2 regions of the Arthrobacter sp. MDB1-55 genome follow, and region 1 is predicted to be linked to the other one. Evidence: predicted binding sites of a transcription regulator. Region 1 holds the regulator's gene; the other holds the start of a gene.
What was found. Region 1 encodes LexA, which represses DNA repair genes until DNA is damaged. Its sites were predicted from a motif close to TCGAACANNTGTTCGA; they were not measured.

Region 1 (4,425 bases):
CTGGAACGCCTTCGGCAGCGGGAACCGCGGCACGCTATCGTATCGGCCCGCACCGGTCAGGGAATCGACGAGCTGCTGCACCTGATCAGCCAGGCGATTCCGCGTCCCAGCGTGAAGCTGACCCTGTTGGTGCCCTACCAGCGCGGCGAGATCGTCAGCCGGTTGCACCAACCAGATGCGGAAATCCTCCGTCTGGAGCACATCGAAGACGGTACAGAGGTTGAGGTCATGGTCAGGGAGGGCCTGGCCGCAGAATTGGAGCCGTTCGTCAAGCATGGCTAAGGGGAACGTAAGTCCCCTTCAACTGCTCGATTCCGTCGTGGAAGCGATGGGCGGACAGCAGCGCAGCGGGCAGCATGAGATGGTGAGTCAGGTCGAGGAAGCTATCGACAGCGGCACCCACCTACTGGTGCAGGCCGGCACCGGAACGGGTAAGTCACTGGCCTATCTCCTGCCGCTCATTGCGCACGCGGTCAAGAGCGACACGACCTCCGTTGTATCAACGGCGACGCTGGCACTGCAGGCGCAAATCGTCAATCGCGACCTTCCCCGGCTCCTTGACACCCTGCAGGGAGCCCTGCCCCGGCCGGTGAATGTGGCTCTGCTCAAAGGCCGAAGCAATTACGTCTGCAAGCACAAGACTGCGGGGGGCTTTCCCGACGAGGACGACTCCGGCGCCTTGTTCTCCCTGGACGGAGACGCCGCTTCACCGCATCCGTCGGCCGGCCCCAGTACACCGCTGGGCCGTGAGATTGTCCGGTTGCGGGAGTGGGCTGAGGAGACGGACACCGGGGACCGGGATGAACTTCTTCCCGGCGTGAGCGACCGCGCCTGGCGCCAGGTCTCCGTGTCGAGCATGGAGTGTCTCGGAGCGCAGAAGTGCCCGGTCGCTGAGGAATGCTTCAGTGAGCGGGCGCGGGAGAAGGCCGGGCAGGCGGACATCGTCATCACCAATCACGCTCTGCTGGCGATCAACGCATTCGAGGGGCTTGCAGTACTGCCCGAGCATGATGTGGTGGTCATCGATGAGGCGCATGAATTACACGACCGCGTCACCTCGGCCGTATCCGGTCAGCTGTCAGGGGCTCTGATCGGGGCGGCCTCGTCCGCAGCGAGGCGTCATCTGAGCGCCAGCACGGACACCCTGCAGGCGGCACAAGCGGCCTTCGAGCTGGCCTTCGACGCCCAGCCCACCGGGCTGATGGCCGGCGGCCTCAGCGAGCAGCAGGAACTCGCCCTCGTCCAGCTGCGGGAAGCCTGCCGCCTGGCACTCTCCGAGTCGAGTTCGGACGGGGCGGCCCAGTCGGCCGACGGCGGACGCCAAATGGCCCGTTCCCGCCTGCTGATGCTGCTGGAGCTATCCGAGCGGATGGTTGCAGCAGGCGGCGCGGGTGAAGTGCTCTGGGCCCATCGACCGAGCACCTTCACGCCCGGCTCGGGCTATTCCTCCGCGGATGATTCTTCGCCGGCGACAATCAGCATCGCCCCTCTTTCAGTTGCCGGCCGGCTGAGGCGCGGCCTGTTCGAGGACCATACAGTCGTTCTCACCTCCGCGACCCTGGCCATCGGCTCCGAGTTCGGGCCTGTTGCAGGTTCTTTGGGGCTAACGGGAGAGGGCGCTCCTTCGTGGACCGGCGTCGACGTCGGCAGCCCGTTCGACTATCCCCGGCAGGGAGTTCTGTACGTTGCCAGGGACCTGCCGAAACCCGGCAGGGGCACCTCGGAGGAACAGCTGAACGAACTCGTTGCCCTCATCACGGCTTCCCGCGGCGGAGCGCTCGGATTGTTCTCGTCCCGTCGCGCCGCGGAGGAGGCAGCCGACGCTCTGCGCACGCGGGTGGACGTCGAGATACTGTGCCAGGGAGAATCCTCCATGTCGGCACTGGTTAAGCAGTTCTCCGAAGAACCGGACACCTGCCTTTTCGGCACTATGTCACTGTGGCAGGGCGTTGATGTGCCCGGAAGTTCCTGCAGGCTGGTGACGATCGACCGTATACCTTTCCCCCGGCCGGACGATCCGCTGATGACTGCCCGGACGCGGGCAGTTGCCAAGTCGGGAGGAAACGGGTTTATGCACGTCTCAGCTACGCATGCGGCCGTCCGCCTCGCTCAGGGTGCCGGCCGCCTGATCCGGGCGCACGACGACCGGGGGATGGTGGCCATTTTGGATTCCCGTCTTGCAACGGCCGGCTATGGGGGCTTCCTGCGATCCGCACTGCCGCCTTTCTGGCCGACGACGGACCGGGCAACGGCACTCGCCGTTCTCTCCCGGCTGGCCGCGACGCACGCCGCCTAAGTCCAGGGCTGCCGGAGCGGCCGGTCAGAGGGCGCGCATCACCGATACGACTTTGCCCATGATCGTGGCGTGGTCCCCAAGAATCGGCTCATAGCTGGTGTTCTGCGGCAGAAGCCAGGTATGGCCGTCCCGCTGCCGAAAGGTCTTCACGGTCGCCTCGTCGTCCAGCAGCGCTGCCACCACGTCACCGTTCTCGGCGTTGCTCTGCTTGCGGACCACCACCCAGTCCCCGTCGCAGATAGCGGCGTCGATCATGGAGTCGCCGGAGACGCGCAGCATGAAGAGGTCCCCATGGCCGACGAGTTGCCGGGGGAGAGGCATGACGTCCTCCACTACCTGGTCCGCCAGGATCGGGCCGCCTGCGGCGATGCGTCCGACCATCGGAACCATGGCCGCGTCAACAGCAGACGCCGCCGGTTCTTCCATCGAGCCGGAGTCGGGCAGCACACGCGATGAACTCTCTCCCAGGGTGAGGGGAAGAAGTATCTCCATTGCCCGGGGCCGCTTTGGATCGCGCCGGATATAACCCATGCGCTCAAGCTGGGCCAGCTGGTGAGTCACGCTCGACAGGCTGGCGAGACCGACGGTGTCTCCGATTTCCCTCATGGATGGTGGGTAGCCGTGTGCAGCCACGCTGCGCTGGATTGTTTCGAGGATTTTCTTTTGCCGGGCTGTCATTCCCTTGGGCGTGGCCCTGCCCCGCGGCCGTCCGCGTCCGCGCTTGACGTCGGTCGGCGGTACCTCCGTGATGTCCCCTGCCGCGTTGAGATCTGCCACGAGAATGCATCCCTTCCCTCCGGCGGGACCCGGCCCTCCGGCTCTCCAACCTGTTTTGTCAGTGGTGGGTGATGAGCTGGTCTTCGAAAGCGGCCGCGCCCTCACCCTTTCCAGCAACGCTAGGGGAGAGGGAACGTCTTTTCAAACATTTGTTCGAGCGAGTCTCGACAATATTAGTTCAAAGATGCTAAAAATAAACCCAGAGGAATAGAACACAGGTTCGAATAAAGCTTGTGGGACTCCGCACAAGAAGAAAGGTGGACGCCATGTCGACGCTCCATTTTGCAGGATCAGCTCCTTCGCTTAGCTTCAACATCGCTTCCCGTCCCGGGGCCGGCAAGCCAGTTCGCCTGCACCTGACGCGCCGTGGGTGGATCGTGCTGGTAGCCGTGCCGCTTGCTCTCCTTGCCGCAGCTGCGCTCATTGTCGGCTCATTCTTCACCTCGCAGGCTCAGGCCACCGGCGTTGGCGGCGCCGTCTCGGACACCGTGCGGGTCAACGTCGCCTCCGGAGAGACTCTCTGGACGTTGGCAGCCGAATATGCACCCGAACGGGATCCACGTGCGGTTGTCCAGGAGATCGTCGAGCTCAATGCTCTGGCATCCTCCACCGTGCAGGCTGGCCAGTCCCTGCATATTCCAGTGGACGCCCCGTAGCCCAGGTAGACATGCTTCGCGCGGGTGGGTGACGTAACCGGCGTAACACGGCAACAGGTCGCACGGTGCGATTCTGCGTTGCGGATCGAGCGGCCTTAAACTCGGGTAGTGACCGATCAGCTTGAACGCCTCAGCCGCCTGCCGATTCGAGAGAACCTGAGGGGCCTCCGGCCATACGGAGCTCCCCAGATCGATGTTCCGATCCTGCTGAATGTCAACGAGAACACCCATGGCGTCCCGGAAGACGTCCGCGTTGCAATAGTCGAAGCGGTACAAGAGGCAGTAGCTGGCCTCAATCGCTACCCGGATAGGGAGTTCACCCTCCTGCGGGAGCACCTGGCCATGTACCTCGGTCACGGCCTTGGTCCAGACAACATCTGGGCGGCCAACGGGTCCAATGAAGTTCTGCAGCACATATTGCTTGCCTTCGGCGGACCGGGGCGAAAGGCCATCGGCTTCCCGCCCACTTACTCGATGTACCCGTTGCTCGCCGGATCCACCGGCACCGAGTATCTGACGGGCGCCAGGGGAGACAACTTCAACCTCGATGCGCAGTCGACCGCGGAGGAGGTTGCTGCTACTGGAGCGAACATTGTTTTCCTGTGCAGCCCGAACAACCCAACCGGCACCGCCCTCTCACTCGACGTTGTCGCAGAGGTCTATGACGCCGGCGAAGCAGCGCAGTCGATCGTGATC
Region 2 (4,425 bases), on a different contig from region 1:
AAGGACGGCGATCCCCGTATTTGGTTCTACGATCTAAAAGGTCGTTGCTCGCCCGACGACATACTTGTGATCCTTTGGCGCGATGACTGGTTGTGGGTGCTCAACTCCAGCCAGGTCCGGCTAGCGGATGCCGTCGAACGTTCGCCTTCGTATGCTGACGTTCTCAAACCGCTCCTCAACGAACGTGAGAGCGTGTTCGAGGAGTTGCTGGGTATGATGCGTGAGATCGCCTCTAGGGACTTCATCCCCGTACATCGAGAGGGTGACACGGCGGTCGGGCACCTTCTGGAAACAGAGCTCGGTATCGAAGCCAACTCCAGCAGAACCCCCGACTATAAGGGTGTCGAGATAAAATCCACACGGGGAAAAATCTCGCGAAACCTTACGCTATTCGCCAAAGTAGCCGATTGGGACATAAGTCAGCTGAAAAGTTCAAGACAAATACTTGAAACATTCGGGTATGAGAGGAACGGGAGGCTCAACCTCAACTGCACGGTGAGCGCGCGCATCCGTAACTCACAAGGACTTCAATTCGTAGTAGACGACATAGGCGGGTACCTTCACGAAACATCCGACAAGAAAGGGTTCACTCGGCCAGCTACCTGGCGCTTGGGCTCGTTAATCGATGCCTTAGCAAGCAAGCATGCCGATACCTTTTGGGTGAAAGCGCAGTCTCGTAAGAGCGCGGGCAGGGAAGAAATTAGGTTCCTGTCCGTGACCCAGACAACGCGTCCGATCCTCCAGCAGGTAGCCCCGCTGCTCTCCTCGGGCGCAATCACTATGGACCATCTAATCTCGTCAGAGCACTCTGAGAGAGGGCCGCTGTTCAAGATCAGCGCGAAACACTTCAATGAGTTGTTTCCCGAGCCTATCTTTCATGACCTCCGTGCCGAGACGAGCCCATAGTCGAGTCAACGGCCGCTTCACCGAGGAACTCCGACACATAATCCAACAGGCCGGTTTCAGCTATGCGGCACTCCCATAGCACCAGAACCTCCCAACCCAGCCGGCTGAGTTCATTCAGTTGGCGCGCGTCCCGGTCCTGATTACGACGCCGTTTCTCAGACCAGAATTCTGTATTGGTTTTTGGGAGTCGAGAGCCAACAGGACATGCATGACCATGCCAGAAACACCCGTGAACGAAGATGACCTTCCTTCTCGACGGGAAAACTAAGTCAGGTTTCCCAGGCAGGCGCGCGTCATGCAAGCGGTATCTGAACCCAGCAGCATGCAACATCTTGCGTACGCGGACCTCGGGCTTAGTGTCTTTGGACCGGATCTTCGACATATGAGCGCTTCGCTGCTCGCGGCTGAGAGAGTCTGCCATCTGCGCATCCTATTCCCATCTGTAGCGAGCGTCTCAACCTCTATCGGTGCCGAAGCGCCCGAGGGGGGGGGGGGGGGTACTACCCCTCCGCCATCTACATCACTCCCCGCCAGTCTTAGCGCCTCCCTGCTTGAACGGGTTGGGAAGTCTCAGTTTTGGGAGGATCGTCCGCTACTGATACTTGCATTCCGTGCTCGACTATTGCGCCCTTAGGTAGTGCTACGTTCGCAAGTAGCTCTCCCCAAGGGTCGGGATCAGATAACTGCACTCGTAAGCCAAGACTTAGTGCATACTCCCAGATACGGATATCACCATCACCCAAGCGGATGCGCTGCAGCAACATGTTCTGGGCATGAGTGCACAACTGCAGGTGCTGCGGATTCACGCAGAGCGTGACGTTACAGACGTGATCCACGTGCATGCCGGAAGGAATCGGTCCACGGTACGCGAGCCATGAGTAACGGTGGGCATATGTGCCCTCAGGGTGTGAAAAGTTGGGGTAACTATTCCACCTTCGCTCCTGCTGGCGACCCCCGCGCCAAATCCAGCAACCGCTAGCGACAACCGTGACTTTGGACAAGAAGCGCTCATGAAGAGTCTGCTTCACAGGCAGGCGCCCGTCCCCTCCATTCCGGCGCCTATCGTAATGGCGCCTGCATAGGGTCACTGCATGAACGTTCTCTTCACAATCGTCCGCTGAACATGTTCTAGGGCGACCGTCATGGCTTCGGCGCTTGTCGCGGGCAGAGGACTCATTATGGAGCTCTTGCTCAGCAGGAAGCGCCGCAGGCGCAGAGTCATCAGAATGCACTTAAATTCCTCAAGCGTGTTCGTTGTGCCCGGTGCTTGCGCCCGGGCACGGGGAGGGTGGAACTGTGATTGACAGAAGGTGACTGGCGGTCACCTAGGTCTATGCGAAGGACGGAGAGTTGATCGGTAGAAGAATCACTTCGCTCTCTTCTTATAGGGAGATTTCTAGAACCGGTTTTCTTCCGTGCACCGAAGCATCGCGCCGACCGTCTCTGGCGTCGCTTCGCTCCACCATTCCAGCTCCCTCTCTGTCCACAGGTGCGGCGTGAGTGGGGTCGCTCGATCAACAAGGTGGGGCGACTCGTCTTGCGAGGACAAGAGGGCATGGACGCTGGACCGGTTGAACCGCCGCCGACTGGACATTAGCCCGACTGCACGAGCGAGTTTCCAGTGTTCCGTTACCGTCTTGACGTCAATGCCGACCATCTGGGCAATCGTTCCCCGGTTGACCGTCGTGATACCTCGACGGTTAGCCGTATGAGTTGTTGCAACCAACGTACGAACCACCTTCGGCTTCAAACCCGCCGCTTCGATCATGGCGAGGTAGCTCTCGACTTCGAACGTTGTAGTCGCTGTTCGGGAAGCATGAGCCCGACGATGTCGGTTCAGGTACCACGCTGCTGCTCGCCATTCCCAAGAGGGCGAGACCGGATTGATGGGCCCCGGAGAAGCAGCCGCTGCATCAAGAGCCGGTTCCGCCCTCAGGAGGTGTCATCCAAATCAGGCTGCACTGCAACTATCGACAGCTGATCGTGCGCTTCAGGCAACCCTAGGGAGGACCACCCTTTGTTGACGCACCCAATCGTCCAGTTCTTCGGTGCGATATCTGCACCTACTCCCGAATTTATAGAAACGAGGCCCCACTGCCTTACCCGACTGGGCAAGCCACTTTTCGGAGACGTTGAGGTACTGCGCCGCCTCTCGACGAGACAGAAACTGCGGCTCCCTCACGGAACGATTCTCCGGAGACACGGATGGGGCGGGTACTACAGCAGAGACCATAGACGATCCTTTCTTGCCGAAACCATAGATGACTAGGAAAGCCATCTATGGCAGAGTACCGCATTCAGCTTGGCAACCAAAGTCTGCTAAGTTGAAGCCTCACGAACTTCATCTCGGGAGCAAACTTGCCGGAACCGATGCCAGATCTTCTTCCCTCGGAAGCCATCTATTTATGGGGACCTGAAGAATCCACGAGTCCTAGTTCTGGTGGGGAAACAGTCACTACGCAGTGGTGCCACTATCATGTCCGCGGAATGCACGTCGGAATCGGCTGGTCTGTAGGCGGCCCGGAAGGTGAGTTCCGCGCACCCGAGCAGATAGACATTCATTTCGATGACGAAGAGTACTGGCACTTCTCCGGTGAGGAGGATGCCGGATACGACCCGGACGACGCCGTCAGCGGTGTAACAACCGCAGTACTGAGGTCCGTGCCGTTAGCACACGCAGCAGCACTGATGCGCGGACGGCACGAGGAACTCCTCGCTCTCAAAGTTCGGCAGCGCTTGGACCCGCTGCCAGCGCGAGCCAAGTCGAGCCGAGACTACGTTCACCTATCCATGGCTTACGTTTCCCTCAACCGAGGATCGTCGACAGAACCGATCCAGCGACTGGCTGAATGGACGGGCGAGAGTGCACATACATGGTCTGCTCGGCTCCAACGTGCTCGTTCGAAAGGAATTCTGCTCGGCAAGGGAAGACGAGCGCGAATAGCACCGGAGTATCACACTCTGAGCGCGGAAGTTCTTGATGAGCTTGAAGTGGCGAGGAGGCATTTTGGCGATCAATAAGCTCGCGAGCGGTGTCAAACGTTGGCAGGCAGACTGGACGGCGGCAGACGGGGCGCGCCGGCGGAAGCGCTTCTCCACGCGACGAGAAGCGGAGCAACATCTGCAGACGGTACTTCAGTCGCTCCGTGGTGGCACCTACATAGACCCAAAGCAAGCCAGCAAAACGTCCGTAGACCATCTCTATGGAGAATGGATAGAACGAATACGGACGGTCGGAGCAGACGGACGGAAGCCTGCGAGCGCCAAAACGGTCGACAACTATCGCCGCTTCTATGAGAACTACGTTCAGCCGCGCTGGGGAATGACCTCGCTCACTAACGTGAACTATGACCATACGGCGGAATGGATCCGCCGCCTCACAGGACGGGACGGCAAACCTGCGGGCGTTACCACCAGGCGTGAGGTGGGCCTGTTATTCGGCCGGCTAATGGGATTCGCTGTCAAACGGCGCCTCCTGGCTTCCAACCCCACGAAGGACCCACTCGGAAGGACCGACTA

Region 2: a site for LexA is predicted at 2,304-2,319, ahead of AC5RU3_RS07325 (HNH endonuclease signature motif containing protein). Genes of this name have one in related genera too.

Annotation. Positions count from the first base shown of each region.
Region 1 is NZ_JBNHID010000004.1:162,708-167,132, forward strand. It holds gene hflX (GTPase HflX) at 1-282, shown strand, start outside; gene AC5RU3_RS15405 (ATP-dependent DNA helicase) at 275-2,296, shown strand; gene lexA (transcriptional repressor LexA) at 2,321-2,974, opposite strand; gene AC5RU3_RS15415 (LysM peptidoglycan-binding domain-containing protein) at 3,340-3,729, shown strand; gene AC5RU3_RS15420 (histidinol-phosphate transaminase) at 3,838-4,425, shown strand, end outside.
Region 2 is NZ_JBNHID010000002.1:37,138-41,562, forward strand. It holds gene AC5RU3_RS07315 (MvaI/BcnI family restriction endonuclease) at 1-906, shown strand, start outside; gene AC5RU3_RS07320 (very short patch repair endonuclease) at 869-1,327, opposite strand; gene AC5RU3_RS07325 (HNH endonuclease signature motif containing protein) at 1,443-2,138, opposite strand.